Regions from separate parts of the Pantoea sp. YU22 genome, predicted to be linked through region 1. Evidence: predicted binding sites of a transcription regulator. Region 1 holds the regulator's gene; each other region holds the start of a gene.

Region 1 (6,513 bases):
GGAGGGCGACAGCTTCCACCGCTATACGCGGCCGGAAATGGATATGGCTATCCGCAAGGCGCGCGACTTAGGGCGCCACGTCAGCTATTTCGGTCCGGAAGCCAATGATTTCGGTCTGCTGGAGCAAACCTTTACCGACTACGGCAACGAAGGGAAAGGCCAGTCGCGCAAGTATCTGCATACCTACGACGAAGCCGTTCCCTGGAATCAGGTGCCTGGCACCTTTACGCCCTGGCAGCCGCTGCCGGAAAATACCGACGTGCTGTTCTATGAAGGACTCCACGGCGGCGTAGTGACGCAGCAGCATAATGTGGCGGAGAAAGTCGATCTGCTGGTAGGGGTTGTGCCGATCGTTAACCTGGAGTGGATCCAGAAGCTGGTGCGCGACACCAGCGAACGCGGTCACTCGCGCGAAGCCGTGATGGATTCCGTGGTTCGCTCGATGGAGGATTACATCAACTTCATTACGCCGCAGTTTTCACGCACCCATATCAACTTCCAGCGCGTCCCTACCGTCGATACCTCAAACCCGTTCGCCGCGCGTGAGATCCCGTCGCTGGACGAGAGCTTTGTGGTTATTCACTTCCGCGGGCTGGAAAATATCGACTTCCCCTATCTGCTGGCGATGCTGCAGGGTTCGTTTATTTCGCATATGAATACCCTGGTGGTGCCGGGCGGTAAAATGGGGCTGGCGATGGAGCTGATTATGGCACCGCTGGTGCAGCGACTGATGGAAGGGAAGCAGATCGCCTGACCGGCTGTGGTCGCAGGTGGTCGCAGGTGGTAAGACCGAGGTGGTCGCGGATGGCAAGGCCCGATCGCAAAGACGCAAAAGAGGGCATCCGGAACGCAAAGAGCGGGTGAGATGGGCAGAGGAGCAAAGCGTCCCGCGACAAGGATGTCGCGGGCCGAGCGCGCATGGATGCCTTGAGCGACTTTGCGATCGGCCCATTTCACCCGCGCGAGCTCGTTGCTAAAGGCAACCAGCCTTACAGCTCAATCACCTCATAGCTATGGGTAATCTCAACGCCCTTGCCCAGCATTAACGCCACCGAACAATACTTCTCCGCTGAGAGATCTACCGCGCGCGCCACGGCTTTATCGCTCAGCGCTTTGCCGCTGACCACAAAGTGCAGGTTAATATGGGTAAACAGACGCGGCGCCTCTTCGCGACGCTCTGAGGTCAGCTTCACCTCGCAGTCCGCCACCTCGTTGCGCCCTTTCTGTAAAATAGAGACCACGTCGATGGCACTGCAGCCGCCCGTCGCCATCAGCACCATCTCCATCGGACTTGGCGCTTTATCGCCGGAGTTGCCGTCCATCAGAATCTGATGTCCCGACGCCGACTCGCCGAGAAAGGTTAACCCTTCGACCCACTTCACTCGTGCCTGCATGTTTCCACCTCAAGAATAGCCCGTTTGCCGCCAGAGTACGCGTTCACCTGACAAACAGCAATCCAGAGTAATCCCCCCTTTGCTGAAGCGAGACAACAGAAGACAGTCGGCAAAAGCTGTGCTACAAACAGTGCTGAAAATAGTTCGTTCTGTTAAGGACGAAGACGGGACACATCAAGCGCCTGCCGCAAAATAAGGCCCGAATAATCTCCTTCAGGAGAAACGCTTGAAGCTTTCATCGCCTGGCAGGGAATAATCCCCCCGCGTTTTGGGCACGATTACAACAGAGGATAATAGCGAATGGTTCTCGGCAAACCGCAAACAGACCCTACACTCGAATGGTTCCTGTCCCATTGCCATATTCACAAATATCCATCCAAAAGTACGCTGATTCATCAGGGTGAGAAGGCTGAAACCCTCTACTACATCGTGAAAGGTTCCGTTGCGGTACTTATCAAAGATGAAGAGGGCAAAGAGATGATCCTCTCTTACCTGAATCAGGGTGATTTTATCGGCGAGCTTGGCCTGTTTGAAGAAGGTCAGGAGCGCAGCGCCTGGGTACGCGCTAAAACCGCGTGCGAAGTGGCGGAGATTTCCTACAAGAAATTCCGTCAGCTTATCCAGGTGAACCCGGATATTTTAATGCGTCTCTCGTCGCAGATGGCGCGCCGTCTGCAGGTCACATCGGAAAAAGTAGGCAATTTAGCTTTCCTCGACGTTACCGGACGTATTGCACAAACCCTGCTTAACCTGGCTAAACAGCCAGACGCCATGACGCATCCCGACGGCATGCAAATCAAAATTACTCGTCAGGAAATTGGCCAAATCGTTGGTTGCTCACGCGAAACCGTGGGCCGCATTTTGAAAATGCTGGAAGACCAGAATCTGATTTCCGCACACGGCAAAACCATTGTCGTTTACGGCACCCGCTGATTTCCTCTCACTCACGGCGTGATTTCTCAGTCACGCCGTTACTGCTTTTAGCGAAGTGATGTGGCGTCGAATCATCTATCACCCCGAAGTTAACTATGCCCTGCGGCAGACGCTGGTGCTGTGCATTCCCGTGGCACTCGGCTGGCTGTTCGGCGATCTGCAAAAAGGGCTGCTCTTCTCTCTCGTTCCTGCCTGCTGTAACGTCGCGGGCCTGGATACGCCGCACAAACGCTTCTTCAAACGTCTGATTGTCGGCGGCTCGCTGTTTGCGCTCGGCAGTTTCCTGATCCAGCTCTTAACGCTGAAAGGCGTGCCGCTGCCTGCCGTGCTCTTTGTTCTGCCGCTGCTGCTGGGCGTTACCGGCGAAATCAGCCCTCTGCACGGGCGTTTGCTCTCAGGGACGCTGGTGGCGGCCATCTTTACGCTAAGCCTGATCGGCCGCATGCCGATCTATGTGCCGCCGCTGCTCTATATCGGCGGCACGCTCTGGTATGGACTCTTCAACTGGTTCTGGTTCTGGCTGTGGAAAGAGCAGCCGATGCGCGAAACCCTGAGCCTGATCTACCGCGAACTGGCGGATTACTGCGACGCGAAATATACGCTGCTGACCCAGCTTACCGATCCGGAAAAAGCGTTGCCCCCGCTGCTGGCGCGCCAGCAGAAAGCGGTCGATTTGATTAACACCTGCTATCAGCAGATGCATATGCTCTCCGCCAGCCGCGACAACAGCCATAAACGGCTGACGCGCGCTTTTCAGGTGGCGCTCGATCTGCAGGAGCATATCTCTGTCAGCCTGCATCAGCCAGAGGAGGTGCAGAAACTGGTAGAGCGCAGCCATGCAGAAGCGGTAATACGCTGGAACGCCAACATTATCTCGGCACGACTGCGCGCGCTCGCCGACGCCATTCTTTACCACCAGCTGCCGAGCCGTTTCGATATGGATAAGCCGCTCGGCGCGCTGGAGAAGATCGCCCGTCAGCATCCCGATAACCCGGTGGGCCACTTCTGCTTCTACCACTTCAGCCGCATCGCGCGCGTGCTGCGCACGCAAAAACCGCTCTATCAGCGCGACCTGATGACCGATCGCCAGCGCCGTCTGCCGCTGCTTGCCGCGTTGCGCAGCTATCTGTCGCTGAAGTCCTCTGCGCTGCGCACGGCGGCGCGCTTCGCCGTGATGCTGATGTTCGGCAGCGCGCTGGCGATGCTGTTCGATATCCCCAAGCCCTACTGGATCCTGATGACCATTATGTTTGTCAGCCAGAACGGCTACAGCGCCACGCGGGTGCGGATCCAGCACCGGGCGCTGGGCACCTTCGCCGGCCTGGTGATTGCCGCCGCCTCGCTGCGCTTCGCGGTACCGGAATCGCTGGTGCTGCTGTTTATGCTGGTGGTGACGCTGCTGAGCTATCTGGTGACGCGTAAATATTACGGCTGGTCGATGATCGGCTTTACCGTCACGGCGGTTTACTCGCTGCAGCTGCTGTCGCTAAACGGCGCGCAGTTTTTACTGCCACGCCTGATGGATACCCTGATGGGATGCCTTATCGCCTTTGGCGGCATGCTATGGCTCTGGCCGCAGTGGCAGAGCGGGCTGCTGCGTCAGAACGCCCACGACGCGCTGGAAACCTATCAGGATGCGTTGCGCCTGCTGCTGGGGCCGGAGCAGGAGGCGAAGCAGCTGGCTTATCAGCGTATGAAGGTCAACCAGGCGCATAATGCGCTGTTCAACTCGCTCAATCAGGCGATGCAGGAACCGGGCTTCAATGCGCAATACCTGAAAGATATGCGCTTATGGGTGACGCACAGCCAGTTTATCGTCGAGCATATCAACGCCATGACGATCCTTGCTCGCGAACACACTATGCTGACGCCCGATCTGGCGCAGCGTTATCTGCAGTCATGCGAAATTGCGCTACAGCGCTGCCAGCAGCGGCTGGAGTATGACGGGCCGGGATCGCAGACCAACGTGATGGCGGGCGTAGAAAACATGGATGAAGGCCCCACGACGATTCTGGAGCAGCATGTGAAGCGCATTCTGGAGCATCTGAACGTGATGCACACCATTTCGTCGCTGGCGTGGAGCCAACGGCCGCACCATGGCCGCTGGCTGATAAGGCATCTGCGGAAAAGTTGATCAGGCCGTCAGGACGCTTTCCACCGCGCGGGCAAAGCGCGTCATGCCCTCTTCAATATCGGTGGGTTCAATGACCAGCGATGGCGCAAAGCGGATCACATCGGTTCCCGCCACCAGCACCATCACGCCCTCCGCCGCAGCCGCGTGAAGGATATCGCGCGCTTTACCGGCATGCTGCGGCTTCAGCGCCGCGCCGATCAGCAAACCTTTGCCGCGAATGTCCGTAAAGAGATCATGCTTCGCGTCGAGCGCTTTCAGCGCCGTTACGAACTGCTCGCGACGCGTCTGAACGCCCTGTAGCACCTCCGGCGTATTGATGACATCCAGCGCGGCTTCCGCTACCGCGCAGGCCAGCGGGTTGCCGCCGTAGGTGGTGCCGTGTACGCCCGGCGACATGGCTGAGGCGATCTCATGGGTGGTCAGCATGGCGCTCACCGGGAAGCCGCCGCCCAGCGCTTTGGCGGTGGTGAGAATATCCGGCGTCACACCGTAGTGTTCATACGCGAACAGCTTGCCGCTGCGTCCCATGCCGCTCTGCACTTCATCCAGCACCAGCAGCGCCTGATGCTTATCGCACAGCGCGCGCAATCCCTGCATAAACTCCGGCGTGGCGGGCATAACGCCACCCTCGCCCTGAATCGGCTCAACCACGATGGCGCAGGTATGGTCATCAATAACCGCTTTGACCGCCTCCAGATCGTTAAAGGGAACGTGTACGATATCCGCTGGTTTCGGTCCAAAACCGTCGGAATATTTGGGCTGACCGCCAACGGAAACGGTAAACAGGGTACGGCCGTGAAACGCGTTGTGGAACGCGATGATTTTGGTTTTGAACGGGCTGTGGCGATGGCAGGCGTAGTAGCGCGCCAGCTTGAAAGCGGCTTCGTTCGCTTCGGCGCCGGAGTTGGCGAAAAAGACGCGCTCGGCGAAGGTGGCATCGATCAGTTTGCTGGCGAGGCGCAGCGCAGGCTCGTTGGTAAAGACATTGCTCAAATGCCACAGGGTTTCGCCCTGGGTTTTCAGCGCCTCCACCAGCGCCGGATGGCAATGGCCCAGCGCCGTTACGGCGATGCCGCCGGAAAAGTCGATATACTCTTTGCCCTGCTGATCCCAGACACGGCTGCCCTTGCCTTTTACCGGCACGAACTGCGCAGGTGCATAAACAGGCAAGATAACGTTATCGAACGTTTCCCGCGTTACCGCAATTTTCTCCGTTGCCATCGCCGACCACCTCTGATTATTTATTGAGCCACAGTGAAATAATAATCACAAAATATGCATAATAAATCATTCAAAGGCAAACATAACTTCAGGATTCGAGAAAATTACGCAGCAGCTGATGTCCCTGCTCGCTCAGAATACTTTCCGGATGAAACTGCACCCCTTCCAGCGCCAGCGCCTTGTGACGAAACCCCATAATCTCATCCGGCTCGCCCTCTTTCAGGCTCCAGGCAGTGATTTCAAAGGCGTCGGGCAGAGAATCCCACGCCACAATCAGAGAGTGGTAGCGCGTGACGGTCAGCGGTTGATTGAGATTGCGGAACACGCCGCGCTGCGTGTGGGCGATAGCGGAGGTTTTGCCGTGCATCGCCTGACGGGCGCGAACCACCTTCGCGCCATAAGCCTGGGCGATCGCCTGATGGCCCAGACAGACGCCAAGCACCGGAATGCGCCCGGCGAAGTGGCGGATCGCCGCCATCGAAATACCTGACTCATCGGGCGTGCAGGGCCCCGGCGAAATCACCAGATGCGACAGCGGCAGCGCCGCCATCTCCTCCAGCGTGATGGCATCGTTGCGTACTACGCGCACCTGCGCGCCAAGCTCGCAAAAATACTGGTAAAGGTTCCAGGTAAAGGAGTCGTAGTTGTCGATTAGCAACAGCATAGTCAGTCCAGACGGAGAAAGCCGCCGCTATTCTACGCGTTTTACAGACTGGCGCGACTCACGATGCGGGCGAATACCGCTTCCAGCGGCGCAATGTCGCCGTCCGCGCCCGCCTGGATAGCCTCTCGCCACTGCTGCTCCTCAACGTTCTGCCACGCCAGGAAATA
Region 2 (6,513 bases), on a different contig from region 1:
AACGACCGCTACCAGTACAATAATCATCGCTGGTGGCGCCATGAAGAGTGGCGACGTCAGAAGCAGTGGGAGCACGAGCGCCGCTGGCATGAGCGCGAACGCCGTCACCACTGGCGCGAGGCGCAGCGCCATCACGAGCGTTACGATCGCCACCATTATTAAGCTGACTTATTCGCCTTTGCGCTACGCGGCCTGAGAGGCTACGGTTCGGCGAATAAACGGCGTCCCGTCTGCCGTGCCGTTTCCAGATGCGTTTCAGGCGAGTCGGCGTCAGGCAGTAAAATCAGTTCCGACGTTTTCACCGCCGCGCCGACATAGTCAAAAATCCCTTCATCGATCTGCGTGCGCATCGCGGCATAATAGCCGCGGCGCGCATAGGTACGCAGATTCGCCCCGCCTATGCCCAACAGATGCACCTGCAGACGCCCCAGCTTTTTATTGATTTTGCCCTCAGGCGTCTCCCCATACGCCCAGCCGCTGGTAAATACGCGGTCGATCCAGCCTTTCAGCACGCCGGGGAAGGACCACCAGTAAACGGGATAAACCAGCACCAGCGCGTCGGCGCGGTCAATGCGCTTTTGCTCGGCCAGCACGTCGGCAGGCGGCGCAGACTGGTTGCGGAACAGCGCCAGGTCAGCCTCGCCATAGCGTGGATCGAACCCCTCCGCTATCAGGTCAGCGATTTCAAAAGTGTGCGGGGAGCGGATCTCGTTTGTCACCGCCCTGGCGACAGCGTGCGTAAATGAATCTCGATCGGGATGGGCGACCACTATCAGAGTATGCATAGGCTGACTCCTGTTCAAAGAAGAGAAAACGACTGCATATCGATAGTAGATGACCTGGGGCGGGCCGCGGCGACAGGCGCACATGCGGTTAAAGAGAGAGAAACGCTGGCCTGTGATAAGGCAGGCCAGCGTTTTAGCAGCTTTACAGACCGAGGATCTCGCCAACCAGCAGATAAGCATTGAGCGCCACCACCAGCACCACGATGGCGCGGCCAGCGTTCTGCATCAGGCGCGAGTTAACCATCTCGCCCATAATCTCGCGGTTGCCGGTAAAAGAGAGCAACGGTACCAGCGCCAGCGCGATGCCGAAGCTCAGCAGCACCTGGCTCATCACCAGAATGCGCGTCGGGTCCCAGCCCACCATAATGACGATAAAAGAGGGCAGCATGGTAACCAGACGACGCACCCACAGCGGAATATGAAAGCGGATAAAGCCCTGCATCACCACCTGACCGGCCAAGGTGCCGACCACGGTAGATGACAGGCCCGCCGCAACCAGGCTCAGGCCGAACACCGTTGCTGCGGCATGGCCGAGCAGCGGCGTCAGCGTCAGGTAAGCCTGATCAAGCTCGGCGATGGCGCTGTGGCCGCTGAAGTGGAACGCGGCGGCGGCGGTCGCCATCATCGCCAGGTTAACAAAGCCAGCAATGGTCATGGCGATCGCCACATCCAGCTTGGTCGAAGAGTAACGCTGACTTTTATTACCGCTCGCCCCGAACTGCGTCAGCGCCGAATGGAGATAGATGACGTGCGGCATAATGGTGGCGCCCAGCACGCCCGCCGCCAGGAATACGGCATCTGAAGTCGGCAGCGACGGCAGCGCCATCCCGACGACCAGCTCGCTGACCTTCGGCTGCGAAAAGAAGAGCTCGACGATATAGGCCGCCGCCACGAACAGCAGCAGGCCGCCAATCACCACTTCCAGCGGCTTCTGGCCGCGGCTTTGCAGCATCAGGATTAAAAAGGTGGCCACGCCGGTCAGCACCGCGCCCTGCAACAGCGAAATGCCGAGCAGCAGCTTAAAGCCGAGCGCCGCGCCGATAAACTCCGCCAGGTCGGTCGCCATTGCGATGATTTCCGCCTGTACCCAGTAGAACCACACCGCCGGACGCGGAAAGCGATCGCGAATATGTTCAGCAAGGTTTTTACCGGTGGCGATACCGAGCTTGGCGGACATCAGCTGAATGACCATCGCCATGATATTGGCCCAGACCACAACCCACAGCAGCTTGTAGCCATAGGCGGCGCCAGCCTGAATATTGGTCGCAAAGTTGCCTGGATCGATGTAGCCGATGGCGGCAATAAAGGCCGGACCCAGCAGCGCAAGCTTGATTTTTCTGGCTCCGCGAGCGGCACGCTCGGCGGTACGACTCTCAAACATAATTCTCTACCTGTCTGAACGCGTTTTAACCATGCCAGAGTATGGCCTGATCGCGGCAAGTGAAATGCGGTTATCGTTATTGCTGTAATAGATAGTGCTATGAAGTATAGCCATTGCTATACCTTACGGTAAAGCGAGACTTGTTAAAAAATGTGCAACGCGTCTCACTCTACGCTCTGGACATATTATAGACAATATTTTTGTGGATATTTGCTGTGAACGTTTTGTGAACAGGCTGTGACGGGTGAGAGTTTTCTGAGAAAACGGGTGATAGCGAATCCTTATAATGTGGATTTGATCTCGTTTTTAAGTAACGCGTTACATAGAATACGCAGCAAATTACAACCCTCCTCAAATCTGGAGCAAGCATGTCCCATATTTTGCACTTCCTTTTAGCACTGGTGGTGGTAGGCGTGCTGGCGTTACTCGTCAGCCATGACCGTAAAAGTATTCGTATTCGCTACATTGTCCAGCTTCTGGTCATTGAAGTGCTGCTGGCGTGGTTCTTCCTGAATTCCGAGGCAGGGCTCGGGTTCGTTAAAGGTTTCGCCGGTCTGTTCGACCATCTTCTTAAGTACGCAGGCGAAGGCACCAACTTCGTGTTCGGCAATATGAACGATAAAGGCCTCGCGTTCTTCTTCCTGAATGTGCTGTGTCCGATCGTCTTTATCTCCGCGCTGATCGGCATTCTGCAGCATTTCCGTATTCTGCCGTGGGTAATCCGCGGTATCGGCACCGTGCTCTCTAAAGTCAACGGCATGGGCAAGCTGGAATCCTTTAACGCCGTCAGCTCTCTGATTCTGGGACAATCAGAAAACTTTATCGCCTATAAGGATATCCTCGGCAAAATGTCGCAGCGCCGCATGTACACCATGGCAGCGACCGCGATGTCGACCGTTTCTATGTCGATTGTCGGCGCCTATATGACCATGCTGCAGCCGAAATATGTGGTCGCCGCGCTGGTGCTTAACATGTTCAGTACCTTTATCGTGCTGTCGCTGATCAACCCTTACCGCGTCGACAGCGAGGAAGATCTGCAGCTGCAGGACATCCATAAAGGCCAGAGCTTCTTTGAAATGCTGGGCGAATATATTCTCGCCGGTTTCCGTGTGGCGATTATCGTCGCGGCAATGCTGATCGGCTTTATCGCGCTGATCTCCGGCCTGAACGCGCTGTTCGAATTTATCTTCGGCATCAGCTTCCAGGGCGTGCTGGGCTACGTCTTCTATCCGTTTGCCTGGGTGATGGGCGTGCCGGCTCACGAAGCGCTGCAGGTCGGCAGTATTATGGCCACCAAGCTGGTTTCCAACGAGTTCGTGGCGATGATGGATCTGCAGAAGCTGGCGGGCCATCTGTCACCGCATTCTGAAGGCATTCTGTCAGTGTTCCTGGTCTCCTTCGCCAACTTCTCTTCAATCGGCATCGTCGCAGGCGCTATTAAAGGTCTGAACGAGGAGCAAGGCAACGTGGTGTCGCGCTTCGGCCTGAAGCTGCTCTACGGCTCAACGCTGGTTAGCGTGCTTTCCGCCGCCATTGCCGGTCTGGTGCTGGCGTTCTGACGGACAGGCGGGAGAGAGAACCAAGAGCAAAGCGCCCCGTGACAGGAAGTTGCGGGAAAAGTCGGCAGAGACGCCGCCATCTGCGCCTTGTTGAATCACTCACTTCCGCGCTGCCAACGGGTAGCACGTTGCAGGGCGAGACAATGTCTCGCCCTTATTCTTAATTATTCCTGCTTGTTATAACGCCTGCCGCGTCGTCTCAGCCGCGCTGCGACGCCCTTCCCCGTTTCCCGCAAATCCTTTGCACAATATCGAATTTCATCTCGTGCCCGCCGCCCCGTAGTTTTTCTGGTAACTCAACACCGGGAGAAGCGCATGAGCATTCAATTTCTGGGCATGATCGGCCATCGTCTGGCCTCTGAAATCATTCCGGCCAGCGGGCCGTTATTCGATAAAAACTATATTGCTGATTTCACCCGCGCCCATGAAGAGGCGGGATTTGACCGGGTTCTGGTGGGCTACTGGTCCGATCAACCAGACGGCTTTTTAGTCACGGCGCACGCTGCCGCCAGCACCTCGCGCATTAAATTTTTACTGGCGCATCGTCCGGGCTTTGTGGCGCCAACGCTGGCGGCGCGTAAGCTGGCGTCGCTCGATCACCTCACCGACGGACGTCTGGCGGTGCATATCATCAGCGGCGGCAGCGACAGCGAACAGCGCCGCGACGGCGACTTCCTCAACAAAACGGAACGTTACGCGCGCACCGACGAGTTTCTCAGCGTGCTGAATAAGAGCCTGACCTCAGCGGAAGCCTGGGATCACCAGGGCGACTTTTACCGCGCCGAGCAGGCCTTCTCCGCCATCAAACCGCTGCAAAGCAAACTGCCGGTCTACTTTGGCGGCTCTTCGCCGGAGGCGATTGAGGTCGCCGCGCGCCACGCCGACGTTTTCGCGCTGTGGGGCGAGCCGCTGCAGGGCGCGGCGGAAACCGTGCAAACCGTGCGTGCCGCCGCGGCGAAAAGCGGCCGTGATATTAAATTCAATATCTCTTTCCGCCCGATTATCGGCAAAACAGAGAAAGAGGCCTGGGAGCGCGCGGAACATATTTATCAGACGGCGCAAAAGCAGCTGGCCGAGTCGGGCTACTCCTTCGGCCTGCCCAAGCCGCAAAGCGTGGGCGCGCAGCGCTTGCTGGCGGCGGCTAACGAAAGCGATCGCCACGATAAAGTGCTGTGGACCGGCATCGCGAAGCTGGTGAGCGGCGGCTATAACTCCACCGCGCTGGTGGGCACCGCGGATCAGGTTTCCGATGCGCTGCTGGATTACTACCACCTCGGCATCGACAGCGTGCTGATCCGCGGCTTCGATCCGCTGAACGACGCGGTGGAGTATGGCCGCGAGCTGCTGCCGCTGACGCGCGAAAAAGTCGCCGCCCTGACGCGCGGCAAGAGGAGCGCCTGATGCGTCTGGCTGTCCTGTTTGCCGGTATCACGCTGGCGTTAAGCCTTCATCACGCCCTCGCCGCCGAAAAAGTGACGCTGCGCCTCGGCGACGTCAAAGGGGATCGTTTCGCCGCGCTGAAGGCCTCCGGCGAACTGGAAAACCTGCCTTATGAACTGAAGCTCACCGCGTTCGACGCTGGCGCGCCGGTGCAGGAAGCGCTGAATGCGGGCGCGCTGGACGTTGGTTTTACCGGCGATCTGCCGTTCCTGTTTGTCTATGCCGCAGGCGCGCCGGTTAAAGCGGTCGGAGCGTGGCAGAACAATCCAGACAGCATCGCGCTGTTGACGCGTCCTGATGCGGGGATCCACCGCCTGCAGGATCTGAAAGGGAAGCAGATCGCCGTTAACCGCGGCGGCTGGGGGCACTATCTGATCCTTGGCCTGCTGGAGCGCGCCGGTCTGAAGCCCGACGAGGTGACGCTGCGCTTCCTCAGCCCGGTGGATGGCCGCGCGGCGCTCACCTCCGGCGCGGTTTCCGCCTGGGCGCCCTGGGAGCCCTATATCGCCACCTCAACCCAGGTCGACGGTACGGTGCGCGTGCCACAGGGCGGCGGCGGCGGCATTATGTCCGGCTACTCCTATGCGCTGGCGCGCAAAGAGGCGCTGGCCGATCCAGAGAAACGCAAAGCCATCGCCGATCTGCTGACGCGGCTGGCGAAGGCGCAGATCTGGGCGGCGCAGCATCCGCAGCCGTTCGCGCAGGCGCTGGGAAAATCGCTCAATATGCCGACCGCCATTACCCGCAGCTGGATCGACGATGCACGCATCCGTCCGCTGGTATTCGATTCCTCGCTTATCGCTACGCTGCAAAAATCCGCTGACTTCTTTCATCGCTATCAGGTACTGCCTGACGCGGTCGACGTCAGCGACGCCTTTGATTTCAGTCTGGCGGACGGTGCCAACCAGGTGGCGCGCCACTATCAGGAGAACAAATCGTGAGCGTTCTTAATTATCGTCGGCTGCGCGATTTTGTGGCGCAGCTCGCCGCCCTGCTCGACCAGCAGCCGGATGAGGCGACTCTTCTGGATCGCGGCAGCGAGCTGCTGCGTCCGCTGCTGCTGCACGACGACTGGCTGGACGAGGCGTTTACCCAGCCGCATCCGCAACATTACCAGCAGTATCTGCTGCATGCCGACGCGCAGCAGCGTTTCTCGGTGGTGAGCTTTGTCTGGGGGCCCGGTCAGCAGACGCCGGTGCACGATCACCGCGTCTGGGGCTTGATCGGCATGCTGCGCGGCGCGGAAGTGTCGCAGGGTTTTACGCAGACGCGTGACGGACTGGCGCCGGACGGCGCGCCGGTACGTCTGGACCCCGGCCATATCGAAGCGGTATCGCCGCGCGTCGGC
Region 3 (6,513 bases), on a different contig from region 1:
TGACGCCGGAGGCAGAAAAAATGTTACCGCCGGGCGGAGTAATGTATATTTCTGTTTCTGACGGTGTTTCACCGGTGCCCGTGGCCGTTAAGCGCTTGCCGCTGAGCCACTTTCCGTTATCGCTTACGCTGGATGACAGCAACGCCATGATGCCGGAGCGCCTGCTTTCGGCGCAGCATCAGGTACAGGTTCGGGTGCGTATCTCCCGCGACGGCAGCGCCAGTCCGCAATCGGGCGACTGGTTTGGTCTGAGCGCGTTAACGCCCTGGGACGGTCATCAGCACATGGCTGTGGAGATTAATCAACAGCAGCCCTGAAGCGATACATCATTAAACCGCACAGGGAGATAACAATGGCTTACCGCCTGACCAGCCTGGTCCTGGCCAGTGTCATGCTGGCTGGATGCGCCAGCTCAAAGCCGGACAGCGAGGCGCCTGCGCAGCGCAGCGATCCGCTTGAAGGCTTTAACCGCACGATGTTTAACTTTAACTACAACGTGCTGGATCCATATGTGCTGCGCCCTGTCGCGGTGGCGTGGCGCGATTACGTGCCGGTACCGGCGCGTACCGGTTTAAGCAATTTCCTCGGCAACCTGGAAGAGCCGGCCAGTATGGTGAACTCGATTCTGGTAGGCGAGCCGCGCCAGGCGGGCATTCACTTCACCCGCTTCTTCCTGAACTCCATACTGGGTCTGGGCGGTTTTATCGATGTCGCGGGCAAGGCGAACCCGGAGCTGGCGCGTGAAGTGCCGCACCGTTTCGGCAGCACGCTCGGCCACTACGGCGTCGGCTATGGACCTTACGTCGAGCTGCCAGCCTACGGCAGCTTCACCATTCGCGAAGATGGCGGCGACTATGTGGATACGCTCTATCCGGTGCTCGGCTGGCTGACCTGGCCGATGTCTATCGCTAAGTGGACGCTGGAAGGGGTGGAGACGCGCGCGCAGCTGCTCGACTCCGATGCGCTGCTGAAGCAGCAGTCGGATCCCTACGCCTTTATTCGCAACGCCTATTTCCAGCGTCATGATTTCCTGGCGAACGGCGGTCGACTGAAGCCGGAAGAGAACCCGAACGCCAGCGCGATTCAGGACGATTTAAAAGATATCGACGCGCAGTAACGGCGGCAACAGATGCAATGGCGACCTCAGGGTCGCCATTTTTGTTCAGGCTGGGAGCCGACGCGAGTGGCATGGGCCGATCGCAAAGACGCAAAAAGCGGCATCCATGCCAGCTCGGCCCGCGCCTTCCCTGGCGCGGGACGCTTTGCTCTTCTGCCCATGCCACTCGCGTTTTACGTTCGATGCACGCAAAAAAATGGCGACCCAGAGGTCGCCATTTTCACTCACTTCAGCTATCAGAACTTATAGTTGAAGTTCGCGCCGTACAGCCAGGCTTTACCTACAGAGTTAAAGGTATAAGGACCTTCTTCCACCGTGACGTGCTGGCCATGCATATAAGAGACGCCCACATCCACTGAGGCATCCTGTGTAAAGGCATAAGAGGCGCCCGCACTCAGCCAGAGACGATCCTGGTCCGGAATAGAGATAGAACGCTTGTCTGCCGGAACCGGGCTGTCATCAAAAGCAATACCGGTGCGGAAGGTCCAGTTATCGTCATAGTAATAGGTGGTGCCCAGCGCGATGCGGTAGGCGTCCTTAAAGCTCTCATCTTTATAGAACAGCGTCTGACCGCTTGAGCCGGTGGCTTTCAGCTCCTGGAACTGGCTCCAGCTGGTGTAGGCCAGGCTGTAGTGTACCGCCCACTGTGGCGCCACTTTATGCCAGCCGGACACTTCCCACATTTCAGGCAGGTTTAGCGTCAGCGCGCCCGGAATGGTCGAGCCGCCGGTGGCGTAAGGCAGCCCTAAGTTGGCCGCCTGATTGATGCGGTTAACGGCGGTGGGCAGGCTGCTTTTATAGTCGCCGTCGAAATCGACTTTAACTTCCGAACGATAGGTAAAGCCGAAGCGGTTGTTTTTATCCACTTCATACAGAATGCCTGCGTTCCAGCCGTAGCCCCACTCGTCGCCCTTCAGATGAGCGACCTGAGTATCGGCAGGGAAGCCCAGCGCCGTGCCCGCCTCGCCCGCGTAGCGCTCAATCTTGGCGCGCGCATAAACGGCGTCAAAACCGACGCCGAAGCTGAAATGCTCGTTAAGACGGTAAGCGGTGCTGAGATTAAAGTTGGCGGTCATCAGGTCGGTTTTGCCGCCGTAACCGCCCGCCGTATAGTCATCGCTGAATTCCGTCGCCAGACCATAGTTTGAGGTTGCGGATGCGCCGACCCACTACTGATCGTTAATCGGCTGCACATAGTGAAGATTGGGGATCCACTGCGTCGGCGCGATATTGCTGGCGTTGAGGCTGCGGCCGGTCGGACTGTTGCCGGTAATATCGACATCAGGATCGATAAAAACCGCGCCGATGGAAAACATCGGGCGATCCATCAGCGCCATCGTCGCCGGGTTGCGGCTGGCCGATGCGGCAGTGTCGCCCATCGCGCCTTCGCCGGAATAGGCACGACCCAGCCCAGCAGAGGAGAATTCGTTAAGCTGAAAGCCCGCTGCGTATACGTGTGAAGAGACAAGCGCCACTGCAGCCGCCACGGCTGACTTTGCGAACAGGTTTTTATGGCTCATGACCACAACCTCATATGAATTATTATTAACTGTAATTGTTACATGGCGTAACAAGGGTCGGCGGATTGTAGGGACTGACCAGAAGCTGACAAATCAGACCAGTGCGGCAAGTATAGGTCTGACCTGTGTAGATGTTGCAATATTGTTTTTAAAATATTTCTGAATTGATCTGCAAAATTTCGATCTGCTTAACAAAACGGGCGGGACTAAGAGCAGCATAGCGACTCTAATTTGTTTTGGATCAAATTTTATTGTGATATTCGTCACTTAGCGAGACTCTCATGGCGCATTTTTAGCGGGAGGCGTAAAATTTCGGCCGTTAATCCAGATCGCTAACCGGTTTATTCCCAGGAGAAAACAATGACCAATACCATGAATAAATGCAGCGCTAATGAAACTGCCGCCTGCTGTTGCGTGGATGTCGGCACCGTGATGGATAACAGCGACTGTACCGCCACCTGGTCAGAATGGTTCGCGCAGCGTAGCGAAGCCGAAGCGAAACTGGCGAGCCTGACGAAAAAAGCGCGGCAGGTTGAATCCGACCCCTGCCAGATCGACGCCCGCTTCGATGAGCGCGACAACGGCGTGCAGCTTGATATCAGTTTCACCTTCGCCTGCCAGGCCGAAACTCTGATTTTTCAGCTGGGCCTGCGCTAAGCCTCTGAACGCCGTTGCTAAACGGCGTTTTTCATTTTCGTGTTTCCCCTCGCACTTTTTTTCTTTCCTGATTGGCGGCACGCCCGCTTGTCGTTAACACTGTGGATCAGGTCAGACCTCTCAGGGCGATGATGCCCGGTCAACTTTCACAGGTGAAAAAGATGAGCAAAGCGCAGCCGTTGCTGACGCGTGCGGGCGATCGTATCGCCATCACTCATGGACTTCGCACGCCGTTCCTGCGCCAGGCAACAGGTTTTCATGGCATTCCCGCCGTGGAGCTCGGCCGGATGGTAGTAAGCGAACTGATGGCGCGCAGCGAACTGCCGGTCGAGGTAATAGAACAGATGGTATTCGGGCAGGTTATCCAGATGCCGGAAGCGCCCAATATCGCGCGGGAGATTGTTCTCAGTAGCGGGCTGAGCGTGCACACCGACGCCTACAGCGTCAGTCGCGCCTGTGCCACCAGCTTTCAGGCGGTCGCCAACTTGGCGGAAAGCCTGATGGCGGGCACTATCAGAGCGGGTATTGCAGGCGGCGCGGACTCCTCATCGGTACTGCCGATCGGCGTCAGCAAAACCCTGGCGCGTGCGCTGCTCGACCTCAGCAAAGCGCGCAGCGTCGGCCAGAAGATGCAGATCCTGCGTCGGCTGCGGCCGCGCGATCTGCTGCCGGTGCCGCCTGCCGTCGCCGAGTACTCCACCGGTTTGCGCATGGGTGATACGGCGGAGCAGATGGCGAAAACGCACGGCATTACCCGCGCCGCGCAGGACGCGCTGGCGCTACGGTCGCACCAGCGCGCCGCCAGCGCCTGGCAGTCCGGCGTACTGCAGCAGGAGGTGATGCCCGCCTTCGCGCCGCCGTGGAAAGCGCCGATTGAGCAGGACAATAACGTGCGCATGGCGGCGAAAATCGAAGACTATACGCGACTACGTCCGGCATTTGACCGCCAGCACGGCAGCGTTACGGCGGCCAACAGTACGCCGCTTACCGACGGCGCGGCAGCGGTAGTGCTGATGAGCGAAGGACGCGCGCGCGAACTGGGTCTCTCGCCGCTGGGCTACCTGCGCAGCTACGCTTTTACCGCCACTGACGTCCAGCAGGACATGCTGCTCGGTCCCGCCTACGCCTCGCCGCTGGCGCTGGATCGCGCTGGCGTCGCGCTTGGCGATTTAACGCTGATCGATATGCATGAAGCCTTCGCCGCTCAGACGCTTTGCAATCTGCGCTGTTTTAGCGACGAACGCTTCGCGCGCGAAAAACTCAACCGGCCGCACGCGCTGGGCGAGGTCAATGAAGAGCGTTTTAACGTTCTCGGCGGCTCAATCGCCTACGGCCATCCTTTCGCCGCCACCGGCGCGCGCATGATCACCCAAACACTGCATGAACTGCGGCGGCGCGGCGGCGGGCTGGGGCTGGTTACCGCCTGCGCCGCAGGCGGCTTAGGCGCGGCAATGGTTCTGGAGGCGGAATAATGGAGCAGAGCGCTTTCTCTTTACAGATGCGGCAGGATCAGGTCGGCGTCATCGTTATCGACGTCCCGGGCGAAAAAATGAATACGCTGCGCGCGGCTTTTGCGCAGCAGCTGGCGGCGGTAATTGACGAGGCGCGGCGCAATACGCAACTGGCCGGCCTGGTGCTCATCTCCGGCAAGCCGGATAACTTTATCGCCGGTGCCGATATCAGCATGATCGCCGACTGCCGCAGCGCGCAGGAGGCTGAGGCCCTGGCGCGCCAGGGACAGGAGGCGATGGCGGCGATCGCGGCGCTGCCGTTTCCGGTGGTGGCGGCGATTCACGGCGCTTGCCTGGGCGGCGGGCTGGAGCTGGCGCTCGCCTGCGATGCGCGTATCTGTACGCTGGACGATAAAACCCGGCTCGGCCTGCCGGAAGTGCAGCTGGGGCTGCTGCCCGGATCGGGCGGCACGCAGCGTCTGCCGCGGCTGGTGGGGCTGCAACAGGCGCTGCCGCTGATGCTGACCGGCAAAACCCTGCGGGCAAAACAGGCGCGCAGACTGGGGCTGGTGGATGATGCCGTGCCTCAGGCCATCCTGCTGGAAACGGCGGTGGCGCGTGTGCTGAAGGGCAGGCATACCGCCCGCGAACTGCCGCTGCGTGACCGCGTCATGCAGGCGCCGCTGGCGCGCCATGCGTTCTTCGCGCTGGCGCAGCGCGAAACCGCCCGTAAAACGCACGGCAACTATCCGGCTGCGCAGCGCATTATCGACGTGGTGCGCACCGGCATTGAGCAGGGCAGCGAGGCGGGACACCGGGCTGAGGCGCGCGCGTTCGGCGAACTGGCGATGACGCCGGAATCCGCGGCGCTGCGCAGCCTGTTCTTCGCCAGCACGGCGATGAAAAAAGAGCGGGGGGCGGATGCCGAACCGCGCGCGCTAAGAGAGATCGGCGTGCTGGGCGGCGGCCTGATGGGCGGCGGTATCGCCAGCGTAACGGCGATTAATGCCGGTCTGCCGGTACGCATCAAGGATATCAACCTGCAGGGCGTCAACCATGCGCTGAAAGCCAGCTGGGATGGACTGAGCGAAAAGGTAAAATGGCGGCATATCAGCGCGGCGCAGCGCCAGCAGCAGATGGCGCGCATCACTGGCGGTATCGATTATCAGGGCTTTGCGCAGCGCGATCTGGTGATTGAAGCGGTATTCGAAGATCTGCCGCTCAAACAGCAGATGGTGCGCGAGGTAGAAACGCACTGCGCGCCGCATACCATTTTCGCCTCTAATACCTCGTCGCTGCCCATTGCGGATATCGCCGCGCAGGCGCAGCGGCCGGAAAACGTTATCGGGTTGCACTATTTTAGTCCGGTGGAAAAAATGGTGCTGGTGGAGGTGATCCCGCACAGCGGCACCTCGCAGCAGACGCTGGCCACCACCGTTGCGCTGGCGAAAAAGCAGGGTAAAACACCCATCGTCGTGGCGGATCGCGCCGGATTCTATGTAAACCGCATCCTCGCGCCCTACATAAATGAAGCGATGCGCTGTCTGCTGGAAGGCGAGCCCATTGAGCATATCGATCGCGCGCTGGTAAAAGCGGGTTTCCCCATCGGCCCGATTCAGCTGCTGGACGAGGTAGGCATTGACGTCGGCAGTAAGATCACGCCGGTTCTGCATCAGGCGTATGGCGAACGCTTCGCCGCGCCCGCCGCGTTTGAAGCGGTGCTGAAGGACGATCGCAAAGGGCGGAAAAACGGTAAAGGCTTCTATCT

Evidence for each region. The regulator CRP, encoded in region 1, controls carbon source genes, mostly activating them, when cyclic AMP is high. The targets are predictions, from matches to a motif close to ATGTGANNNNNNTCACAT.
Region 2: the regulator CRP is predicted to act here: its motif matches at 2,453-2,470, upstream of EKL29_RS09555 (NupC/NupG family nucleoside CNT transporter).
Region 3: the regulator CRP is predicted to act here: its motif matches at 2,889-2,906, upstream of EKL29_RS14395 (YfcZ/YiiS family protein).

Annotation. Positions count from the first base shown of each region.
Region 1 covers NZ_RYDU01000007.1:18,993-25,505, forward strand. Annotated here, with positions in the region: gene EKL29_RS11855 (phosphoribulokinase) at 1-754, shown strand, start outside; gene EKL29_RS11860 (OsmC family protein) at 990-1,394, opposite strand; gene crp (cAMP-activated global transcriptional regulator CRP) at 1,695-2,327, shown strand; gene EKL29_RS11870 (YccS/YhfK family putative transporter) at 2,386-4,461, shown strand; gene EKL29_RS11875 (aspartate aminotransferase family protein) at 4,462-5,682, opposite strand; gene EKL29_RS11880 (aminodeoxychorismate synthase component II) at 5,771-6,346, opposite strand; gene EKL29_RS11885 (putative adenosine monophosphate-protein transferase Fic) at 6,388-6,513, opposite strand, start outside.
Region 2 covers NZ_RYDU01000005.1:48,600-55,112, forward strand. Annotated here, with positions in the region: gene EKL29_RS09540 (DUF2502 domain-containing protein) at 1-162, shown strand, start outside; gene EKL29_RS09545 (NAD(P)H-dependent oxidoreductase) at 201-785, opposite strand; gene EKL29_RS09550 (Nramp family divalent metal transporter) at 928-2,166, opposite strand; gene EKL29_RS09555 (NupC/NupG family nucleoside CNT transporter) at 2,535-3,725, shown strand; gene EKL29_RS09560 (LLM class flavin-dependent oxidoreductase) at 4,041-5,126, shown strand; gene EKL29_RS09565 (ABC transporter substrate-binding protein) at 5,126-6,106, shown strand; gene EKL29_RS09570 (cysteine dioxygenase) at 6,103-6,513, shown strand, end outside.
Region 3 covers NZ_RYDU01000009.1:142,483-148,995, reverse strand. Annotated here, with positions in the region: gene ccmI (c-type cytochrome biogenesis protein CcmI) at 1-317, shown strand, start outside; gene mlaA (phospholipid-binding lipoprotein MlaA) at 353-1,117, shown strand; partial or broken gene fadL (long-chain fatty acid transporter FadL) at 1,354-2,637, opposite strand; gene EKL29_RS14395 (YfcZ/YiiS family protein) at 2,998-3,294, shown strand; gene fadI (acetyl-CoA C-acyltransferase FadI) at 3,456-4,766, shown strand; gene fadJ (fatty acid oxidation complex subunit alpha FadJ) at 4,766-6,513, shown strand, end outside.